Regions from separate parts of the Paenibacillus sp. FJAT-27812 genome, predicted to be linked through region 1. Evidence: riboswitches for the same ligand, from Rfam matches in the RefSeq annotation. Region 1 holds a riboswitch; each other region holds the start of a gene.
The links. A riboswitch is a leader RNA that binds a small molecule or an ion and turns the genes downstream of it on or off. The one in region 1 is predicted to bind cyclic di-AMP.
Positions count from the first base shown of each region.

Region 2: it holds a riboswitch for cyclic di-AMP, as region 1 does, so the genes downstream of both, ADU23_RS08210 (C40 family peptidase) here and ADU23_RS15715 (hypothetical protein) in region 1, are expected to answer to the same signal.
Region 3: it holds a riboswitch for cyclic di-AMP, as region 1 does, so the genes downstream of both, ADU23_RS00800 (TrkH family potassium uptake protein) here and ADU23_RS15715 (hypothetical protein) in region 1, are expected to answer to the same signal.
Region 4: it holds a riboswitch for cyclic di-AMP, as region 1 does, so the genes downstream of both, ADU23_RS19890 (APC family permease) here and ADU23_RS15715 (hypothetical protein) in region 1, are expected to answer to the same signal.

Region 1 covers NZ_LIGH01000001.1:3,715,306-3,721,090, forward strand. The annotation lists gene metE (5-methyltetrahydropteroyltriglutamate--homocysteine S-methyltransferase) at 1-269, shown strand, start outside; gene ADU23_RS15700 (hypothetical protein) at 387-662, shown strand; gene ADU23_RS15705 (hypothetical protein) at 762-1,187, opposite strand; cyclic di-AMP (ydaO/yuaA leader) riboswitch at 1,193-1,354, opposite strand; gene ADU23_RS15710 (hypothetical protein) at 1,400-1,828, opposite strand; cyclic di-AMP (ydaO/yuaA leader) riboswitch at 1,835-1,998, opposite strand; cyclic di-AMP (ydaO/yuaA leader) riboswitch at 2,394-2,592, shown strand; cyclic di-AMP (ydaO/yuaA leader) riboswitch at 2,687-2,858, shown strand; gene ADU23_RS15715 (hypothetical protein) at 2,977-3,378, shown strand; gene kdpF (K(+)-transporting ATPase subunit F) at 3,515-3,580, shown strand; partial or broken gene kdpA (potassium-transporting ATPase subunit KdpA) at 3,600-5,266, shown strand; gene kdpB (potassium-transporting ATPase subunit KdpB) at 5,285-5,785, shown strand, end outside.
Region 2 covers NZ_LIGH01000001.1:1,923,996-1,929,780, reverse strand. The annotation lists gene ADU23_RS08220 (MFS transporter) at 1-465, shown strand, start outside; gene ADU23_RS08215 (cryptochrome/photolyase family protein) at 606-1,952, opposite strand; gene ADU23_RS08210 (C40 family peptidase) at 2,088-2,564, opposite strand; cyclic di-AMP (ydaO/yuaA leader) riboswitch at 2,568-2,720, opposite strand; gene ADU23_RS08205 (hypothetical protein) at 3,108-3,692, opposite strand; gene ADU23_RS08200 (hypothetical protein) at 3,825-4,640, opposite strand; gene ADU23_RS08195 (M1 family metallopeptidase) at 4,668-5,785, opposite strand, start outside.
Region 3 covers NZ_LIGH01000001.1:178,630-184,414, reverse strand. The annotation lists gene uvrC (excinuclease ABC subunit UvrC) at 1-583, shown strand, start outside; gene ADU23_RS00805 (CPBP family intramembrane glutamic endopeptidase) at 552-2,180, opposite strand; cyclic di-AMP (ydaO/yuaA leader) riboswitch at 2,427-2,631, shown strand; gene ADU23_RS00800 (TrkH family potassium uptake protein) at 2,718-4,058, shown strand; gene ADU23_RS00795 (potassium channel family protein) at 4,077-4,739, shown strand; gene ADU23_RS00790 (cation:proton antiporter) at 4,764-5,785, shown strand, end outside.
Region 4 covers NZ_LIGH01000001.1:4,798,412-4,804,196, forward strand. The annotation lists gene ADU23_RS19870 (GAP1-N2 domain-containing protein) at 1-284, shown strand, start outside; gene ADU23_RS19875 (NAD-dependent epimerase/dehydratase family protein) at 507-1,196, shown strand; gene ADU23_RS19880 (GIY-YIG nuclease family protein) at 1,204-2,310, opposite strand; gene ADU23_RS19885 (VOC family protein) at 2,473-2,883, opposite strand; cyclic di-AMP (ydaO/yuaA leader) riboswitch at 3,165-3,322, shown strand; gene ADU23_RS19890 (APC family permease) at 3,530-5,347, shown strand; gene ADU23_RS19895 (alpha/beta-type small acid-soluble spore protein) at 5,404-5,619, opposite strand.

The DNA.
Region 1 (5,785 bases):
AGCTGATTCACAGCTTCGAGGAGAACACCTATGACCAAGGGATCGGCCTTGGCGTATACGACATCCACAGCCCGCGCGTGCCGTCCGTTGAGGAAATGGTCAGCATGATCGAGCGTGCGATTAAAGTGCTTGATCCTGCCCTCTTCTGGATCAATCCTGACTGCGGCTTGAAGACGCGCGGCATGGAAGAAACGGTGGCTTCGCTGCGCAACATGATGCTGGCAACGTACAAAGTTAGAGAGCAGCGTGCCGCATTAGCATCGATCTAAGCTTATCGACCGGAAACAAAGAAGCCCGTGCCTCTCTGAGGAGAGCGCGGGCTTTTCGTGCTGAGTAAGGGGACAAGCGATCCTTCATGTATTAAAATAGGAGTGAATTCAGTATGCTTGGAGAGGGTCGTCATAACGGTAGCGGAATTCACTGGGAGTGCCTATGAAGACTTCAATGATCCGTCCGCTGTTGACATAGATAAGGTATTAGAGGACTTGAATGACTCTTTGTCGATTGAGCGCTACTCGGTGGAAGAAGCGATAAAAGAATATCTTGATGTGGTCAGATTCAGCCATGACCGTTATGTGGAGGCGACAAGGTGGCATGCGGATGTTATCATCAATGGTTCGCAAAGTACTAATTACGGAGAAGGGCAGCCAGATGCTGCTTGACCGGGCATTGCAGAAGCTGAGGACATAGCAGGCAAAAAGCAAGACAGTCCAGAACCTAGTTGCTTGTTCTGGACTGTCTTTTTTTTGCAATAAAATCATTTAATCCAAAGAAACATAGGAGACAGAGCGTTGACGCAAAACAGATTCTTCAAGATCGCTGTTGTACGGAGACGAATCGGCGGAATGTGCGAGAACATGATTGACTGCAGAGGCGAATAGGTCGAGAATACGTCCGTCCTCATCCGTTTTGTCGTATTGGAAATGGTGAAGCGGCGGAAGAGGGACGCTGCCGATAAAGCTCTGAAGCAGATCGCTCCAACGTTCCAGGTCAATCGAATCCTCGGTATCGCTAGCAAACAGCTCGCTCCATCCGAATCCTTGATTGCTTGTTAAACGAAGGCAAATGCGATAGCCTGCAGAATCGACTGCGAGAGCAGGGATGACGAATAGCTCGATTCGTGTGACGGATAAAGAAGGGGTCTGTTCCGTGAAATGGTGCAGATGGTTTGCACAATTGGTCAACATGAATAAATCTCTCCTTTGCTCGCTTACGAGGTTAGCTGTCGGATTCGGGCTAGAGAGAATGCCCTACCAGGATTACAAGTCCCTGGATTCACCCCTTGCGGGACGTTAGTTAACGTTCGCGTTGGTTCCCCCGTTTTTTCAATCGAAAAATTCAGCGTTAATATTGTACTCTTCATTATATTCCTTAATTGCTTATCTGTAAATCTTTTGATTTAAAACAATGAAATGTATGAGATTGCTTGTTTGAATAAAACAGCCTCATCCCAGTCATGATTACGGAATGGACAAAATGAGTGAGTACCGACTAAGCCCGGTGCCGCGGCAGCAAATAAATGCACAAGGCGCTCGTCCTTAATCATGGAATTCCGCTGGAGCAGGGAGGGCGCGGCGAGAGGGAAGATGCCGATGAACCGAAGCAGCATGCTGCTCCATCTAGTCCAGTCGCATGGTTTTTCGGATCGTTTTATAAATAATTCACTCCAGCCCAAGCCTATGTCGCTCGTCACCTTGAGACAAATCCGGTAGCTGGAAGGCTCGGGCAAAACGGAGGGCAGAACAAACATTTCGATTCGTTTGATCATAATAGAGTCTGCAGGCTGCGCTGCTAGTTTTTCTGAAAAAATGTCTGCTTGCGTGGTCATTCAATAATCTCTCCTCAAATTCGCTTGCGAGGTTAGCTGCCGGATTCGGGCTAGAGAGACGCCCTACCGAAGCGAATTGGCTTCGGTTTCACCCCATGCGAACAAGCTGTTTTGCCGTCCGCGATTGGTTCCCCCGCTTTTTCAAATGAAAAATTCAGCGATAATAGTTAGCCTAAATCGGCTTGCCGTCTATAGTAAACCCGATTGTGATTATTGTAAAACAGTGGTATTTCGGGATTGGGCATCGTAAAGCCATTTTGCAAGATATACAATCATTTATGCAGTAAAAACAGCTTCATTCACCGAAAAACTCGTTCATCCTCTTCTAATCTCTCCTTTTGAAAAATCTGATAATTCGCACTGATAAACGGTGGTTGGGTGAATGACACTATTTTCGAAAATAGGAGTAAAGCGTAGAAATAGTGAGATATATCGAGATCGAATTCTATGTAAGCGCTGCGAAACGTTCTGCAGGGCTGAAATTAGCTAAATTCGCCAGCGGACTCTCTTTACAGTGTCAATAGCGAGGAGTAAGATTCGATACAGGATTTACTAATAAGTTTCGATTTACTGATCGCTGAGTTTCCGTGAATGCGGAAAACGGGGGAACCACTAAATAAGCTTTGCGCATGTTCGATGTGAGAGTCGAACGGCCGCAGAGCAGGGGTGAATCTTTGACAGGTGCCATGGACACCGGTCAAAGTAGGGCGACTCTCACCGCCCGAATCCGACAGCTAACCTCGTAAGCGTGGACTTGGAGAGGATTGATGAAACTTGTGATCGATTAAAGTCGACCACAGAGTGTCATAGGCCTCTGTGGTTTTTTACTGCCCAAAAACGGGGAAATTGCTAGAAAATGGTTAAAATTTACTGAATCCTGCACCAGCAGGAACGGGGGAACCAACGAAGCATAAGGCGTGTAAGCACGCTTGCTGCTTCATGGGGTGAATCGCTTGGCAGCAGCCAGGCGTAGGGCAACTCTCAGGCCCGAATCCGACAGCTAACCTCGTAAGTGTACTCGAGAGGGGCAACAGCCATCGCGCTTCCCGCGGCTTATTTTAGCTGCGGGGTATAAGAAGCCGCGGGATTGGTACCTCTTATCCCAAGGCTTCTTTTTTGTTGCTATTTTTGCCAAATGGAGGATACGGGTGTTGGTAGAAGAGCATATTATCGTTGCGGGGTTCAACGAATCTGGCAAATCATTTATACGGACGTTAATGTTTCATCAAATGAAATTTATCGTGTTGACAAATAGCAAGCAGGAGGAGAAGCTGCTTCGCAAGCAGGGGATCATGAACGTTCATTACATCAATACGAATGATCGCCAAAGCTGGCAGCCGCCGCATTATCCGATTCGTGAAGTGTTCATATTCGAGAGCAGCTTCGCGCTTAGCTGCCGCTTCGTCCATTGCTGCCGGATATGGACGGCCAAGCCGATCTACGTGATCACGCAGCAGTGGAATCCGCGGGCGATTTATAAAGGGCTGGGCGCAGACCATATCGTATATTCTCAAAACGGCGAAGTCGGTTTTCTATTAAGCCACAAATAATACAGGAGGAAAACAATATGCTAGATGTTTATATGATCGTCGCTTTGCTGGCTTGCTTCGGTTTATTTTACGGGTTTTTAGCTTGGTGCGGCAGCGTTGTCGACCAAACGGGGGGCGAAAGCCAATGATCATCGTAATGGCAATGGCCTTGTTTGTTTTCGTTTATCTCGTATATGCCTTAATTCATCCGGAAAAGTTTTAGTGGAGGAGGATTACCTACAATGGATATTTTGCAATTGCTGATCGTCATAGCGATTCTGATATTGCTAGTAAAACCGTTAGGCACCTATGTCTATCACGTGTTCTCGAATGAGCAAAATCGGTTAGACAAGGTGTTCGGAGGCTCTGAGCGGCTGATTTATAAAATTATTGGTTTAAAACGGCGCGAGGGCATGAGCTGGAAAATGTACGCCCTTAGCTTTATCGCAACCAATATTATATTGGTAGCTTTCAGTTATTTGATTCTGCGTTTGCAAAACGCGCTTCCGTTTAATCCAAATGGGATGGGAAGCATGGAGCCGACGCTTACCTTTAATACGGTCATCAGCTTTATCACAAATACGAACCTGCAGCATTACAGCGGAGAGAGCTCCCTATCGTATTTCTCTTCATGATGATGATGTTTACGTCAGCGGCAACGGGCTTCTCGGTGGCGATTGCCTTTGTCCGCGGCATTACAAGCAAAGGGAAAACGATCGGTAACTTCTTCGAGGATTTCGTCAAGGCACATACGCGGATCTTTCTTCCGGTATCCTTTGTTATTACGCTTGTGCTCGTGGCCCTTCATGTGCCGCAGACACTTGATCCAACCTTGACGGTCAAAACGTTAGAGGGCGCGATGCAGCAAATTGCAATCGGTCCTGTCGCTTCACTGGAATCGATCAAGCATTTGGGGACGAACGGCGGCGGATTTTTTGGCGTCAACTCGGCGCATCCCTTTGAAAATCCAAATCCTTTGACAAACGTCATCCAAATTTTATCGATGTGGGCATTGCCGGCATCACTGCCGTATGCGTTCGGCTTATTCGCCAAAAACAAAAAGCAGGGCTGGGTCGTATTCGCTGCGATGATGTGCCTGTTCCTCGTGTTCTTGAGCGTAGCGTACACGTCAGAGAAAACAGGCAATCCAGCGATGAGCGCGCTTGGCATCGATGCTTCGCAAGGCAGTATGGAAGGCAAGGAAGTAAGGTTCGGCATCGCGCAGTCCGCATTGTTCACTACGGTGACGGCAGCAGCAACGACCGGTACCGTTAACAATATGCATGATACGCTTACGCCGCTCGGCGGCCTGGTTCCGCTTGGCGAAATGATGCTGAATGTCGTCTTTGGCGGCAAGGGCGTCGGCCTCATCAACATGCTTATGTATGCGATACTCGCCGTTTTCATATGCGGGCTGATGGTTGGACGAACGCCGGAATTTTTGGGTAGAAAAATAGAGCCGCGGGAAATGAAGCTCATTGCGGTCGCTATTCTTACACATCCTTTCATTATATTAGTGCCTACAGCAATCGCCTTTATGACGGATCTGGGCAAGGGAGCCATCACGAATCCAGGCTTTCATGGCATAAGCCAAGTGCTGTATGAATTTACATCCTCGGCAGCGAACAATGGCTCCGGGTTTGAGGGATTAGGAGACAACACGTCCTTTTGGAATATGAGTACCGGGCTTGTTATGCTGTTCGGCCGTTATATTTCGATGATTGCGATGCTGGCCGTTGCGGGTTCGCTCGTACGCAAGCAGACTGTGCCGGAGACGATTGGCACGTTCCGCACCGATAATGGATTGTTTACCGGATTATTAATCGGCACTGTGCTTTTAATCGGTGCGCTAACCTTTTTGCCGGTCATCGTGCTTGGGCCGGTCGCAGAATTTTTAACACTCCGCTAACGAATGAGGTGAACGATAATGAATAGCAATCAGAAGAAGAAGCTGCTGTCAGCGGATGCCGTAAAACGCGCTGTGCTTGATAGCTTTGTCAAATTGAATCCAGCTGTCATGATGAAAAACCCGGTTATGTTTGTCGTCGAGGCAGGTACGGTTATCGTGCTGCTGATGGCGGTTTTCCCGGCTTACTTTGATTCGCAGGAGCGAATCGGCTTTAATCTAACCGTATTTTTCATTTTGCTGTTTACGCTGCTGTTCGCCAATTTTGCCGAGGCGATTGCAGAGGGCAGGGGCAAGGCGCAAGCAAATTCGCTCAAGAAGTCCAAGCAGGAAATGAGCGCGAACAAGCTGCTTGGCGACTCTGTAACCGTCGTTTCATCGACGGAGCTGCGCAAGGGCGATATCGTCATCGTCTCCCAAGGCGAGATGATTCCCGGCGACGGCGAAGTCATTGAAGGCTTGGCTTCGGTCGATGAATCAGCTATTACGGGGGAATCAGCTCCTGTTATTAAAGAAGCGGGC
Region 2 (5,785 bases), 1.8 Mb from region 1:
GGAGAATCCAGTGCAGCCGCCGCGCTCAGCCTGTTCTGGGGAACGATGGTGCTTGGCCGCCTATTTGCGGGCGTGCTGGCCGATCGTATGGGATACTCGCGTTATCTGCTTATCGCTACGCTGGGAGCATCGGTTGTTTTTGTGTTTATGGCGATCATGGGACAGCTCAGCTGGATGCTGGCTTTAGTCGCGCTAAGCGGCCTGTTCTTCTCCGGCATCTTCGGCATCGCGCTTGTGTATGCCAATGAGCTCATTCCGGGAATGACCGAGCGGACAACAAGCTTGCTGGTCGCATGCGGCGGGCTTGGCGGGGCTATTTTTCCGAGAGTGACGGGCTGGTTTATGGATCAGTTTAACGTCCAGTCCACGCTTTGGTATATAAGCATTCTGGTTTTGTTGATGCTGCTTCTGCTCACGGCAATGCTCGTACTGGGAAGAAGAGAGGCGCAGCGCGCAGTTCGTTAATTTATCCTTTAAAAATATAAAAAAGCCTCCACGTTCGCTGTTTCAAAGCGGCGGTGGAGGTTTATTTATTGTTACATACAGAAAAAGGAAGGCTTAGCCGCATTCCTAACGGAACCTGAATCGGATAGATCAAGCGCCAGCTATTTGAGGATAGTCTTGTACACTTCAATGGCCCGCGCGCGCGACGCTTTTAGATCCACGATAGCGCCGCTTTGCGGCTGATGGATCTCCTTGTCCGATAGATGGGCGAGGTGAGGGAGCCAGCGCCGGATATAGCTGCCGCTGGGATCATGGGTGCGCGACTGCGTCTCGGGATTCATGATGCGGAAGTAAGGCGCTGCATCATAGCCGAGCGAAGAGCACCACAGCCAGCCCCCGCGGTTAAGCGTATTGTCATAATCGCTTAAGTGAAGACGGAAGTACTGCTCCCCGAGCGTGAACGGGCACAGCAGGTTTTTCGTTAAAAACATAGCTGTCACCATTCGAAGCCGATTGGGCAGCTCTCCCGTGCGGTTCAGCTGCGTCATGGCTGCGTCGATGATCGGGATGCCGGTGGCAGCCGTAGACCAAGCTTCCAGATGGGCATCCGACAACGGGGACAAATCCACCAACTGCTCGTAACGGAAAAAATCTTCGTGGTACATGGCTTGGTACAAGTAGAAATCACGCCATGCAAGCTGGCGGATCCATGCCTCGGCGCCGGGCAGGCCCTGCGTCAGCTCGTACGACTGCCGTGCTGAGATGGCGCCGGTGTTCAAGAAGCGAGCGAGCCTGCTTGTATGTTCCTCAGCGTAAAGGTCACGGCTATCTGCATAGGAGGCAAGGCGCTCGCGTATAAATCGGTCCAGCTTGGCCGATGATTTCTGCGAGCCTTCAACCTTGGTGCCGCCAAGCGCATGGGAAATGGATTCCGGCAGCGCGAATTGCTGAGCGACCACGCTGTTTATTTCACTTAAGGTCGAGAGCTCCTCAATCGTCGTCTCGCCCATCGGGCTGTAGTGCTGAAGCATATAGCTGCTCCACATGCGATAGAAGGGCGTAAATACCTTGTAAGGTTCTTCTAAACGCCGAGCAAACGAAGGAAATGCTTCCAAATCGGCAAGCGGTGCGTCAGCAATCGGCATCCAGCGGCGGTCTAAGCCGCGGACAGTCCGCTGAAGCCGTTCATCTCGCTGCCGGGAGTATGGCGTATAGTCGGCATGGACGATGACCTCATCTATCGGATGCGCTTCTAGGAGCGCTTCGGTAATCAGAGCGGGATCGCCATGCAGCACATGCAGCTCCTTCCCCGCTTTTGAATAGCTGTGGAGCAGGGAGGCGGCTTGCGCCATGAAATTACGGCCGCTGTGGCTGCTTAGCCTGCCGCCGTCCGTTAAAACAGGATCTATGATTAGCAAATGAATGCCCTGCGTGTCTTTTTTGCTCAAATAATCAAATGCGCGCAAATCTTCCGTGCGCAAATCCTTGCGATGAATAAACAAATACATATGAGACTGCTCCTTTCCTATTGCGGCGGAATAACAGCAAAGCCGCAGGTCATTTGTCGCTTGAGGACAAACAACTGCGGCTTTGCTGAATGAGCCTACCCTGCAACTCTCGAAAACGAGAGGGATTAGGTTACTCTATTGTCCGTCGGCATATGCCTGGAAAGAATCCGCATCCATGACACGACGTGCAGTTACAAAACGATTTTCATAATAAGAGGAGTTAAGTTTGTCTGTCACAACGCCTCTGCTAGAAGACGAATGCGCGAACTTGCCATCTCCTATGTAAATGCCAACGTGGGATACCGTGCTGTTGTTTCCGCCGACAGTGTCGAAGAATACAAGGTCTCCCGGAATAAGGTCCTCTTTAGCAACCTTTTCTCCCGCTTTTGCTTGCGAACCGGATGTGCGTGGAAGCTCGATGCCCATTTTTTCGAACACATAGCTCGTAAAGCCGGAGCAATCAAAGCCTTTCGACGACGTTCCGCCGCTTTTGTACGGAGTACCAATAAGATCATTGATGAAGCCGTTTAGTTTTGAGTCTGCGAAAGCGCTCCCAGCCTGGAAAGCGAGTACGAGAACGAGACCCAGTAGTAATGCGGTAACCTTTTTCAATTGTGAAACTCCTTCCAATGCCGACGAGGTTAGCTGTGGGGTTCGGTTGAAGGCTCCCTATGACTCCTCAGGCGCTGACAAAATGTCAGACGTCGGAATCAATTCACCCAGAGTGGTTCCCCCGTTTTCCAATAGGAAATTAGGCCGTTTTTTATTGCTCTTGAGAATTATTCGATTATTTTCATTGATCTCCTGCCTTTACTGACTATTTCTAATAATTCTCATGTAACCTTTTGACTATTTGATTCGTTTAACCGTTTTTTGTGTAATATAAACGCTCATTAGTAGTTCTTTTTAACTAAATGCAAGGACTCAATTTCATTAATTATGTGGATGGCGCGTAAAATATACCGATTTGTCCCCTTGGTATCATGGCTTTTAGACTAGTGAAAGGGCAAAAAAACGGCGGTGCAGCAGTATTTTGCGAACGAATATTAAAAAACTCTCATGTAGGCAAATTACGATTTGCGAAAAGAAAAATAGGAGCCGTCCTCCAAGATGTGCAATCTTGAAAGACGACTCCTTCTATATAAGGACGTGCTATTATTTTGCGGTAATGATTTTTTCGGAGATCAGCTGTGCGTCCTCGTTCTTTTGCTCCATCCAGAACCGCAGCTTGTATTTGCCTGCGAATTTAAAGTCATAGGAGACAAGCTTCGAGCTGAACCAGAACGTATCCTTTTCGACGAATTCCTTGAAATCATCATCGGACTGGCTTCGGCCGTCAATGGTTGTTTCTTTATCATTCGGATCAACGATAGTGACCTTGAATTCAGAGATGGCAACGTTTAAATTATCGATTTGAGCTTGCACCAAAAATTTCTGAACCGTCCCTTTGTCCACCTGTCCGAACATCGTGCGCTTCTCATTCATCAAAAACATATGTACGTTAGGCTTCTGGATAACCAGCTTCTTCTCGCTGCCCTTCCACTGCGTAAAAGCCTGCAGGGAATCGCTTAGCGCGCGAATATTGATATACACCTTATCATCAACTAATAAACCGTCTTCTATGGTTTGCTTATTATTAAAAAGCAGCGTTACTTTTTGAAACAATTTGTCGGCTGCAACCAATGAACCGCCCGATAAGAGCAATACCATGGACAATAAAATCAGTTTTTTACGCATCATTTATGTGTATCCCCCATTGTTCATTTACTTTCATTTATATATACAGAAATACCATGATTTAGTTGCGGTCTATTTCGAAATAAAAAAGCCTTCGCATCCACAACGGCTTGTGGATGCGAAGGCTTCTTCACGTTAGGTTTGTTTCGTCTGCAGATAATCGTACTGCGCCGCTATGGTCCATACCTTCATTAGTGTTTTGATAAGGTAATAGCCTTGGTGAAGGATCAAGGCGAACAAGCCTGCCCATACCATCGATATGCTGGTAACCACAAGCCCGGCGGCGGCTCCAATTCCCCACATGATGAGTGAGATGGCTGCGTAGGAGAGGAAGTTGCGGAGAGCCTTCCATAAGGACCGGAAGACGCCTTCGCCTGATGTGGCGCCGATTTGCATGGCTAGAAACAGCAGATGCAGCACCGTACCCCACAGCAGCCATAGCCCGGCGCCAGGAAGCACCGTTCCAAGCAGGTCTGGAATGGAGCTGCTCTGCAGCAGCGCATCGAGACCGCGCGGGAGCAGCCACCATGCAGGAGCCAGCGATAAGACGCTTTCTATCCAGTAGAGCAGGACAACGGGCTTCCAGTTTTTGCGAATGCCTTCTAGAAACCGCGTTCCTCCGGCCAATCTTGTCTGATTCATCGAGTAGAACAATCCGGCGTTGAACAAGGGTGTAAGCAGCATTCTCAGGAGCATAAGGCTGCCAAGCGTCCATACGTACGGAGTAATCAGATCGGTTTTGAACAGCTGGAACTGGGCTTCAGTCAGGAAGAGATGGGCAGCGGCCTCAGAGGGATAGGCGCTCGGATATCGCCGCAGCAGCGGCGTTACGACCGAATCAATGAAGCGGTAGAGGAAAAACCCCCACAGCAGCTGATATAAGAATAATAAAATAACGAGATAGAAGTGCTTAACCGCGAGTTGCCAGCCTTGCTTCACATGTATCTTCATCGTTAATCGCTCCTTGAACGCAATTACTTACCAGCTTAGCGACCCGAGCAGCCCTTCGAGCAGTTTGACGACGCCAATGCTCCACCTCGTGCGCTTATCCTCCGGCAGCTGAGCCTGCATATAGTTGTTGATGAGTTTGTTGTCGAGAACGTTGCTGTGACCCGGATCGACCATCGCCCATTTGAGCGGCGCGGAATGCAGCTGCGTGTATTGGATGTGGGACTCCTCGGCATTCCAAAGCTTCACGATTTTGGTGCCGTCTGTGAACTGCAAAACGACCTTGATCTCGCCATTGCTGCCGCCGTTCTTTTTGACGAGCACGACAGACTCGTACATGTTGGCGCCATCTTGCTTAACCGGACGGACGTGAATCGATTCAACCGAGAAATCGGCCATCTGGTTGTCATATACATATTGGCTGAAATAATCATGCCATTTCGTCTTTGTCACCGACTCAACCACACGCTGGAAATCCGCTGAGGAGGGGTGCTTGAACTTGTATTTTTGAAAATAGGTCCTTAAAATCTTTTGCATCGTTCTGGAGCCCACTTGGTTCTCGATGCCGATAAGTACGAGCTTCGCTCTCATATATACGTTCTCGGCGTATTGCGTATGGCTGCCGTATGCCCAGGACGGCTGTTTGAGCGGCGCGGGGTTGGTCATATAGCTGGACTCAACGGGCAGGTTCGCTTCCACGCCGTACGCGGTCTCCATCACCTTGTCCTCGGCGTAGGATGTAAAGCCCTCGTCCAGCCAAGCCTCCTCAAATTCATTGGAGGCCACCATGCCGTACCAATATTGGTGACCAATCTCGTGCACGACCGTTCGCTCCAGATCGTAGCCGGGATTTTCGCTCTCGGCTGAAAATGCGGTCACGAGCGTAGGATACTCCATGCCGCCGGCGCCATTTGCCCCTTTTGGAGGCACGACGATCGACAGCGTGCTGTAAGGGTATTCCCCATACCATTTGGCGTAGCTTGCGAGTGCGGATTTGGCGGCATGCATGTAGCGATCCTTCAGGGCGGCATGGGATGGATCGAGATAAAGCTTAATCCGAACACCGGGAATGCCCGTATCGGAGTAGGCGGTTTCCTCATAGACGAAGTCCGGCGACGCCGACCAAGCAAAGTCATGAACGTCATCGG
Region 3 (5,785 bases), 3.5 Mb from region 1:
CTTCACCGATGGCAAGCCAGACCGCAAGGAATACCGCAAATACAAGGTGAAAACGGTAAAAGGTCCCGATGACTATGAAACGATGCGGGAGGTCATCCGGCGCCGTTATGAGCGTGTACTCAAGGAGGAGCTGGCGGCTCCGGATTTGATCGTAGTCGATGGCGGCAAGGGACAAATATCGGCGGCGCTTGATGTGCTGGAGAATGAGCTTGGTTTATTCATTCCGGTATGCGGCCTCGTGAAGGATGCGAAGCACAAAACGGCGCAGCTTATGACGGGTGATCCTGCCGAGATCGTACCTTTGCCGCGAGACAGCCAAGAGTTTTATTTGCTGCAGCGCATTCAAGACGAGGTGCATCGATTTGCGATAACGTTCCACCGCGAGCAGCGCGGCAAGTCTATGGTCGAATCGAAGCTTGACTCGATTCCGGGCATCGGTGAGAAGCGACGCAAGCTTCTGCTGAAACATTTTGGCTCGATCAAAAAAATAAAAGAGGCCTCAGTCGAAGACTTTCGGCCCCTATCTATTGGTGATAAACTAGCTTCGCAAATTATAGCTGCTCTAGGGGAGGAGTCGTCGTAACAGACGGCTTCTTCTCTTTTTTGTGGCTCAAATATTTGAGAACAAAGGCAATCAGCACCGGCAGCACCGAGAAGAAGATCGCCGAGATGATATTTGGCGCTGTGCCAATCGTCAGCAGCGATAATCCGACCGCTACGCTGTTGAAGATCGCATGGGTGAACATGGACGTAATCAAGCCGTATCGGACGAAAATAAAGCTGAATATGAGCCCGATAATCATCAGCTCGATCAATCTTGTCGAGGACGGATAGAACGGATACATGACGTGTCCGAGCGCCCAGAAGAAGGTTGGAAGCAGCGCTGCGGCAAACGTATTTTTGAACCATTTGCGGAATAATCCGATACCGAAGAAGCGGAAGACAGCTTCCTCCGAAATCGCAGCCGCCCAAGCAAGCACTGGCATGAGCCATAAAATGCTCATGTTGTAAGGAGACTGCGTAGCGTCCGACGTATCCCAGGTGCCAATGGTCAGCCTTAAAGCGATGAAGATGACGGATTGCAGCGCGAACAAAATAATCGCGAATAAATAGGCGAGGCCAACGCTGCGCCATACATGGTCACCATAGCCTTTTTGCCCGAAGCGCGGCCATAATGCGCGGCCCTGTGCCTTCCATAAGCCATCGCCTGCGATTAATGAAATATAAATCGCGCCGGCCATTGGAATGGTTAGCAGCACCGTTACGACAGCCGTAACCGTCGTAGTCGCTCCGGCCATATCAGCCTCGCCCATCGAGGCCCGAATGCCGTCAAGCACATTCAGATTCATGATGATATAGGTGATAAAGTAAATGATGGTCAATATGATTCCATATTTGAAGGAAGTGAATTTCCGGTACAGAACGGCATAGATGATCGCCAAGATGAACAGAACGAAACTCATGAACAAGTAACCGAAGCCGGTAAGGAAACCAGCTATTTTGTCTTGATTTTTCACATAGCTGACATAATCATCCGGGGCGGCAAAGGCGGGCTTATATTTGGTTATGACCGTGCGCCCATCAACGGTTCGCGCGTCGATATGGATCGTTAATTTTGCGTCCTTAATGGCATAATCCGTTTTTGGCTGGCCCTGCCAATCTCCGTTGTCCAATATTTGATTGCCTTGAAATTCAACCCCGCTGAAGCTTTGATTCGTTAGGAAAGCGATAGCTTCCTTCGTTTTATCTGCGTCCGACAGCTCCTCGCCATCGATTAGAAAACGCCATGCCACAATTTTTTCGCTTTGCATATGTACGTAAACGAAGCCGCTGCCGCCGCCAATAAATTTCAAATCAACTTGGAACGTATCTGTCGGGAAACTAGAGTCGTATTTGTCAGCATACGTTTTGGTCAGTTTATTTTTGGATAAATAACCGTTCATGATTTTATCGGTTTGGTGGACGGCTTTAGCCGATTTCACCGTCAGTCCTGTCTGTTTCTCCGCGAAAGCGGCCGCGCGGCTCTCAGCGGTCGACTTCTCAATTACCTTTGTGTTTAATTCGCCGGATGCGATGGATGCGAACATGGGAGCGATGTCTACGGCTGCATAAATAATAAAGCAAGCAATCGCTGCCCATAAAAAACGTTTCCATTCGTTAGGCTTGATAGAATCAATCATGGATTCACCCCTACTGTCTTTATAATGAGTAGCTTATGACAATACATTAACATATTAATCCCTGAATTATCCAATGGAGATGACCGCTTGCACACAAGAAACAGCGAAATAACGATGTCCAGCAAGCTTGGAGCTTGCTGCTTCATTCCATTGCCCTAATTTGAGCAAATATCGTCCCTTTTGTCATATCTATCACCTTTATATCGGGACTGATTTGGGATTATAATCGTTAACGTCATACTAAATTGAATAGCACAGCCGAATTTCCTAAGGAAAACGGGGGAACCATAAAGTTGTCAAATGAGTGGAACAAGCTGCAAGCAAAAGCGGTTCAAATTTGGCGGCATGGGGTGAATTTTAGCGGAGGAGCATGATCTCTTGCCGCCGAATAGGGCTGCCTGTCCAGGCCCGAATCCGACAGCTAACCTCGTAGGCGTATTGGAACAGGACTCATCGCACAGAGCACTTGAGTTTCCAGTGCTTTTTTTTATGCTTAAAAACAAGCAATTATGATAAAACAAAAGAAGAAGGTAGCGGATGAAGATAGATTGGAATGTGCTCAAGTGGTCGCCGCCGCGCATATTGGTTAGCGGATTTGCGCTTATTATTTTACTAGGTGCCGTATTATTATCCATGCCATTTGCATCGGCAAGCGGCGAGAGGCTGCCGTTCATCGATGCGCTGTTCACGGCGACGTCAGCGACATGCGTAACGGGGCTGGTTGTCGTAGATACGGGTACATATTTCTCCGTCCCCGGACAGGTCATTCTCATGTGTCTATTTCAGCTCGGCGGACTTGGCTTTATGACGATGGCCACGCTGGTTGCGCTAGTGCTGCGCAAAAAAATTTCATTGCGAGAGAGGCTGTTGCTGCAGGAAGCGATGAATCAATCGAGCATGGAAGGCATCGTTCGGCTTATTAGACGGGTCATTGTATATTCGCTTGCGATAGAATTTGTGGGGTTCACGTTATTCTCCTCCCGGTTTGCGTTCGATATGCCCTTTGGCAAAGCGTTGTTTTTTGGCGCATTCCATGCGGTTTCTATGTTCAACAATGCGGGATTCGATATTTTTGGCGGCTATAGAAGCTTAACGATGTATGTATCGGATCCCATTGTTAATATAGCGGCAATGATGCTTATTATAACCGGCGGATTGGGTTTTGTTGTCATGTCGGATCTGATGGAGTACCGCAAAAACCGCAGGCTGTCGCTGCACAGCAAGGTTGTATTGTCGATGACGGGAGCCTTGATTGCAGTAGGCACTATCGTGATTTTTATATTTGAATTTTCCAATACGAAGACGCTTGGCTCGTTGGATTGGGGAGGCAAAATTTTATCCTCCTTCTTCCAGTCGGTCACGCCGCGGACGGCAGGAGCCAATACGCTTGATTATACGGCTTTGCGGCAAGCGACGATGTTTTTTACGATCATCCTGATGTTTATCGGCGCATCGCCGGGCTCGACAGGCGGCGGCATCAAGACCACAACCTTTACGACGCTGGTCGGAGCGGTTATTGCGATGATTCGCGGTCGCGAGGATATTGTCATGTTCCGGCACCGGCTTGGCAAAGACAGAATTTTCAAGGCGCTGACGATTACATTAATCTCGTTAGGTTTAGTTATTATTGTGACGATGACCTTGTCAATGACAGAGGATCAGGCGTTCATTAAATTATTATTTGAAGCAACCTCTGCGTTCGGTACGGTAGGATTGTCGATCGGCGTCACCCCGGAACTCAGCACAGTAGGGAAAATAGTCATTGCATTAACGATGTTTGCCGGACGGCTTGGGCCATTGACATTAGCTTACGCGCTGGGGCCTCGCACAGAAAAAGAATTGTACCGGCATCCTGAAGGCAAAATTACGATTGGATAGGGGAAGCTGCAAGTGGGTATGAAGAAGAAACAATTTGTCATAATAGGTTTAGGAAGGTTTGGCTCAAGCTTAGGCAGAGAACTCATCGAGCTAGGCAATGAGGTGCTTGGCATCGATAAGGACGAGGAGGCCGTTCAGGAAATGAGCGGCGTTCTGACCTATGCGGTATCTGCGGACTGTACGGACGAGGAAACGCTTCGTTCGCTTGGCGTGCGCAACTTTGACTGCGGCGTCGTCGCCATTGGCGATGACATTCAAGCAAGCATTTTAACGACCATCCTGCTTAAGGATTTAGGGGTCAAGAAGGTTGTTGCGAAAGCGATGAGCGAGCTGCATGGCCGCGTGCTTGAGAAGATCGGCGTAGACCGTGTCGTGTATCCGGAGCGGGATATGGGTATCCGTGTTGCGCATCAGCTTGTTTCTCCCAATCTGCTTGACTATATAGAGCTATCCAAAGAATATACGATTGCCGAGCTTGCCGTCCCGCAGTGCTTAAATGGCAAATCGCTGCATGACCTGAACCCGCGCGCCAGGTTTGGCTGCAGCATCGTCGCAATCAACAAGCCATCGGGCATCATTATTGCACCAACGGCAACCGATGTGCTTGCTGAACGAGACGTTATGGTTATCATCGGGACGAATGAGCAAATTGAAGATTTTGAGGCAACCGTTATTCGTTAGGCTGCTTATAGGAATGGAAGTGATATGCAGGTGGAAACCGCTGTAACGCCAATCATTCATCACTTGCTTATTTTGCTAATACTTATTGTAACGGCTGGCATGCTTGCAGGGCGTGCGGCAGCTAAACTTCGTATACCTGATGTAGCTGCGTTTATATTAGTGGGGCTGCTGCTCGGCCAAGGCCTTCATTGGATCAATGAATCGAGCAGTTCGTTAATTAACCAGCTTATTTTAATAGTAGGATCAACGGTCATTTTATTTGATGGAGGACGCAATATTAGTCTTAGCGGGCTGAGCAAAGTCAAATGGACGGTTGCCTTGCTAAGCGTTCCTGGCGTTCTCATAACGGTGATCGTGGCGGGTACAGCTATCCATTTCGTTTTTGGCTTGGAATGGCTCTATGCGCTGCTTGCCGCGTCGGTTATCGCCTCTACGGACCCGGCTTCTATTATTCCGGTATTTCGGCAGGTTGCGATTAGAGTGAAGGTGCGGGAGACGGTAGAGAGCGAATCGGCATTCAACGACGCGACAGGCTCTATTATTACATTTGCTTTGATTGCGGCGATTACGGGCAAGTCGGCATTAGAAGCGGGGCCGTTGCTGGGTCAGTTCGCTTATACCGCGCTTGGCGGCATTGCTGTGGGCGGAATAATCGGCTTAGCTTCTGTGTATGTCGTCGCCCATTTAAAGCTAGGCATTTTGAGGGACTATACAACGATTGCGATGCTGGTTACCGCGTTATCAACCTATTTAATTGGCGATCTCTTGCATGTGAGCGGCTTTATGGCGACATTCGCAGCAGGTTTAATATGGGGAAATCCACATCTTATGAGACTTAGGCTGGAAGAGAAGCAGAACGAGATTGTACATTTCTCAGATAATGTAACCGTCATGCTTCGGATGCTGATTTTTGTTTTGCTCGGCAGCCAGGCGGATTTGGCGTTATTGCTGCAATACGGGTGGCAAAGCTTCGCTATCGTTATGGTGCTGATGTTTATTGCCCGCCCGATAACGGTGCTCGCCTGCAGCCTGCCTGATCGCAAGGC
Region 4 (5,785 bases), 1.1 Mb from region 1:
CTGCGGTGACCGAGTCTCAGACTCCGTCCACGAGCAAGCCTACCGAGACGCCGGTTAATGAAGGCAGTACAGCCCCTGATGCAACAACTAAATCTGAAAGCACAAGCACCGTAACACCTAGCAGTCAGCCAGATCAAGGCAGCGATGGCGCGATTAGCTTAGACGACTATCCAAGCCGCGTTGAGGTCAATCTAGGCAAGCAGGTCGATCTTCCGGCCAAAAGCATCATCCGAGTCGGAGAAGCGGCATATGAGCTTATCGTGCTGGATGTGCAAGCCAATTGAATGAACATTTCCGCTAGTTAACTTACGCTAAGTTGACTGGCGGTTTTTTTATGCGATGAAAAAAGGTTTGAGAAATATTTTTCGCTGGCACAATTTACAGCAGAAAACTTGGCGGAGCAGCTTATTCAAGCGGTCGAAAGCTATAGTCGCTAGACAATAATCGAACGATCATTTATTATAGGGTCATGAGATAAATAAGCTGACGTGAGGGAGAATGGACCTATGCCCGCTAAAAATTACGATACAAGCACCAAAATTAGCGTCATTCTAACAGGCGCGACGGGGATGGTAGGCGAAGGGGTTTTGCATGAATGCCTTCAGCATGCCGATGTGGAACGGGTATTAATCATCAACCGCAAGCCATCTGGTGTAACCCATCCGAAGCTAACCGAAATCGTGCAAGCCGATCTTTTTGATCTATCTTTGGTAGAATCCCAGCTCGAAGGCTACAATGCCTGCTTCTTTTGCCTTGGCGTGTCATCGGTTGGAATGAGTGAAGCTGAGTACAGCCGAATTACGTATGATTTGACCATGTATGTTGCAGGCTTACTGTCCAAATTAAATCCAGAGATGGTTTTCTGTTACGTGACTGCCGGGGGAACGGATCGAACGGAACAAGGGAGAAGCATGTGGGCCCGGGTGAAGGGAAAAACGGAAAACCACCTGCTGCAGCTGCCTTTCAAAAGCGCATATATGTTCCGTCCCGGCTACATTCATCCGACTAAAGGCTTGAAAAATGCCCATCGTTTTTATGGTGCATTTACGTGGTTGTACCCCGTCCTGCGCCGGCTTATTCCAAGGCATGTCATCACACTCAGCGAGCTTGGCAGAGCAATGATCCACATCGTGAGCAGAGGATATGAAACTTCCATCTTGGAGAGCAGGGATATGGCTAAGGTTGCTCAAAAATAAAGCGATTTTAAGGGACCGGCTGTTCCTGCCCGCAGCGAAGCCGCTCGATTCGATAGTCATAGTTGTATTTGCACAGCTGGAGCAAATCGAATTTTAGCCCGCGCTTCGGCTGTGTAATGGTGAGCAGCTTTTTCGTTTTTCCTCTAATGGCTGCACGCACAAGCTTCTGGTCATTTATGACGTTCACAATCAATTCATCAGGGCTATTCTCGGCGTAACGCGTCATAATGAACTGGTCATAAGCTGTTTCTACATCCGCAGATTTAAGTTCCAACATTTGAAAATCCCGCAGCATGCCTTCTTGAACCTTAGCTACCAGCACATGCGTTTCCCCGAAGTAAAGCACATCTTGATCGATGGCCGCCTCACGATCGACGATTTGCTTGTCAGATGCCTGCTCCAGATTGCGAATGCTTAGCAGCATCTGCTGCGCCTTCTCAAACTCCATTTTTGCCGCATAAGCCTCCATCTTCGCATAAAGCGTTTCGATCAAGCCTTGCCCACGATTAGCGAGAAGCTCGGACGCCTGCCTGGTATGCTCCAAATATTCACTTTTGGAAATTTTGCCTTCACAGACCCCGCTGCATTTGCCGATATGGTACAGCAGGCATACCTGCTTGGGCATCGTTTTGCAGGTGCGGAGGCCGTAATGCTCCGTTACGAATTCGAGCAAAGCGTCGCGAAAGCGGGCACTTTTGAAGGGACCCAGACGATGCAAGGGAAGGGAAGCGGAAGCAGCGGCGGTCTGACTTCGTTTCCGATTACGGTAATAAACATCGAGCCGAGGCAGGGGGTCTGCTGTAAGCTGCAAATAAGCATAGCCGCTATTGTCTTTTTTTAACGCACGATTATAGGGTGGCTTATGTATTTTGATTAAATTGTTTTCAAGCAGCAGGCTCTCTGATTCGTTATTTACAAGCACAACCTCAATCGATGATATTTCATCAACGAGCTGGGTTATTTTTCTAAGCGTATGATTTTTAGTAAAATAAGAGCGCAGCCTGCTCCGCAAATTTTTGGACTTGCCGACATAGAGAATACGGCCGTCAGCATCTTTCATGAGATAACAGCCAGGGCTTTGCGGGTAATCGCTGGCTTTGAATAAGAACGACATGATTCGCCATCCTCCTAATCGTATGCTATAGAATGAACCATCATGGGCACTATTCGACACCTCCGGGGACAAACCCTTGTTTTATTTTAGCTCCAAAGCAAAAAGAGACCGACCAGATTGATGGCCGACCTCCTCAAAGAAGCAAATAAATGGTGGATTGAATCAGGCTTGGCTCACTTCTTGCGCTGTAGTTATCATCCATTTGATTCCGAATTTATCTTCGATTTCACCGTATAATGAACCCCAAAATACCGGCTCCAACGGTTGGCTAATATGGCCGCCTGCTGCTAAATTGTCGAAGGCTTGCCGTGCTTCAGATTCCGTTTTGAACTCAAGTGCCAGATGAACGTTGTTTCCTCTAACTAGCGGCTCAAATACGGAATCCGACATGAAGAAATTAACGCCTCCAGCCCGTACACAGAGATGCAAAACCTTGTCCTTCAGCTCATCGCTGGCGTTTGACAATTGCCCGTGCGTCATCAGAGACTGGATCTCACCGCCTAATGCCTGGATATAAAACTCGGCTTGCGCTCTAGCATCCTCCGACTTGATAAAGGTTGTATATTTAGCCATTGTACTACATCCTTTCCTCCGCATATTGAGAAGTTATCCTTCTTTCATATTATCATACCGAACTGACCTAGGTTTCTTACGGATTGCTATGTTGAACGGGTAATTGCTATTGAGATAGAGAGCATAAGAGCGATACGAAAAGATTGTATGGGATGTAAGCGTTTAAATGGATTCATATAGCGGGATTTGAAATCAATTCGATTATTTATGTTCCTTTACAATATTTTTTGGAAGGAGTATGATTCAAAACGAGATCAATCACGATATCTTGTATAGCATATAAACCTTAATCGCTGAGTTCTGAAAAAGAAGCGGGGAAACCATAGAGTGCTGATCATACGATCTAATCTCAGGGGTGAATAACTTCATTTACGAAGTTTAGGGCGACTTTTGCGCCCGAATCCGTCAGCTAACCTCGTAAGCGTCCAGAAGAGGAATTATTCGCGTGCCTACCGATATTTTTTGGAGAAGCCGTGGGAAAGTCCTTACTTTCCTGCGGCTTTTTTTGTCCATTTTAGGATTGGCCTTCTGTTAGAGCGTTGGATGAAAAGGGTGCATAACAAATGAACATGCGAACATGCTAAAGGGAGAATGTACTCCAAGGACGTAAAGATTATCATCCAATGAATTGAAATGGGGCATCTTCATGGTTAGCAGATTTAAACGGTTATTAATCGGACGCCCGATGAAAAGCGCGGAAATTGAAGGCGAGAAGCTAAGCAAGCTTAAGGCGTTAGCTGTATTATCCTCCGATGCGCTGTCATCGGTTGCCTATGGTACAGAGCAGATTTTGATCGTGTTAATGGCTGTCGGATTTGCGGCAGTGTGGTATTCGATTCCGATCTCGCTGGCTGTGCTCGGTCTATTATTAGTTTTAATTTTATCGTATCGCCAAACGATATTTTCTTACCCGACAGGCGGCGGTGCCTATATCGTTGCCAAAGACAATTTAGGCGTCTCGACTGGTTTGCTGGCGGGCGGCTCGCTGCTTGTTGATTATATTCTGACTGTCGCTGTCAGCACGTCGGCTGGAACGGATGCCATTACCTCGGCCTTCCCATCGCTTCATGATCATAGAGTCAGCATTGCGTTAGTGATGATTCTGGTGCTGACGATTATCAATTTGCGGGGAATTACGGAATCCGCTTCCGTCCTCGCCATGCCTGTCTATTTGTTTGTAATCGCAATATTTGTGCTTATTATTTCCGGAATGATCAAATATGCAGCAGGCGGCATTCATGCGGCTGTGCCGGAGATGGGCTCGGCGGTCTTGAATATTAGTTTGTTTTTGTTGTTAAAAGCGTTCAGCTCCGGCTGCTCAGCGCTTACTGGCGTTGAAGCGATGTCGAATGCGATTCCTAACTTTAAACAGCCTGCTGACCGGAATGCGGCAAAGACGCTTATTATGATGGGGACTATTCTTGGCGCAATGTTTATCGGCATTAGTTTGCTAGCCTACTGGTATGGCATTGTCCCGAGCGAGAAAGAAACGGTCGTATCGCAAATCGCCAATGCCACATTCGGCAGAGGAGTCATTTATTACGGGATACAGGCAGTAACCGCTCTGATTTTATTTCTCGCAGCCAATACGGCTTACGCCGCATTCCCGCTGCTTGCCTTTATGCTGGCTAAAGATAAATATATGCCAAATATGTTTATGGCTCGCGGGGYTCGTTTGGGATTTTCAAACGGCATTATCATTTTAGGAATCCTATCCGCACTCCTTGTTATAACCTTTCATGGCAATACCGAAAATTTAATTCCGCTTTATGCGGTAGGCGTGTTTATTCCGTTCACCCTATCCCAGCTTGGGATGATGGTAAGATGGTTGAAGTTGAAGCCAAAAGGCTGGCTATCGCGGTTTGTTATTAACACGATTGGAATGCTGACGACGCTTGCGATCACATTGATCTTCATCATTACGAAGTTTAGCCACGTTTGGATGGTGTTTATTTTCCTGCCGATCGTCATCTTTATTTTCTATGGTATCCACCGTCATTACCGGAATATGGCTGATGAGCTGCGGATCAATATGGCAAATGATAAGCCGGTCATAAAAGGCAGTACGATTGTTGTTCCCGTAGCGGGCATAACACGTGTCGTTAATCACTCGCTCAGCTATGCCAAATCGCTAACCGATAACGTGGTTGCCGTATATGTGGGCTTCGATGACGAAGACATTGAACGCATGGAGAAGAAGTGGGAGGAATGGAACCCTGGCGTTCGGCTCATTGTGCTTCGTTCCAGCTATCGGAGCATCATTAGGCCGCTAATGCGGTTTATTGATACGATTGAATGGAAAACGGGAGAGACCGATCATATTACGATTCTCATTCCACAATTTATTACGAAGCATTGGTGGCATTATTTTCTGCACAACCAGACAAGTTTAATGCTCCGCGCCTATCTGTTTACGCAAAAAGATGTGGTCATAGCGACGGTTCCGTATCATCTTCAAAAATAGCTCATAAAAAAAGCCCTTCATTATCGCGAAGATAATGGAGGGCTTTTTGGCTTTTGCTAGAAGTTGCGTTGACCTAATTGTTGTTCTGCGATTTGCACCAATTTTTTTGTAATATATCCACCAATCGAACCTGCATCACGAGTGGATAAATTGCCGTTGTATCCATCTTGCGAGAACGGAACGCCCAGTTGTTGTGCTGCTTCCGTTTTCATTTGTGCAAGTGCTGCCTTTGCTTGCGGTACTACTAATGTGTTTGAATTTCTTCTGCTCATGTTAGTTCACTCCTTCGTTGGATGTAAGGTTATTATGTCGAGTCATTTGTAAATATATACAATCATGAAATTTTTTTTTTTGAAAAAAATAAATCGCTTTGAACCGTCTGAATTTTATAATGAACCATTTGAAATAACTGGTGGATTAATCCAGAAGCAGTGTGAT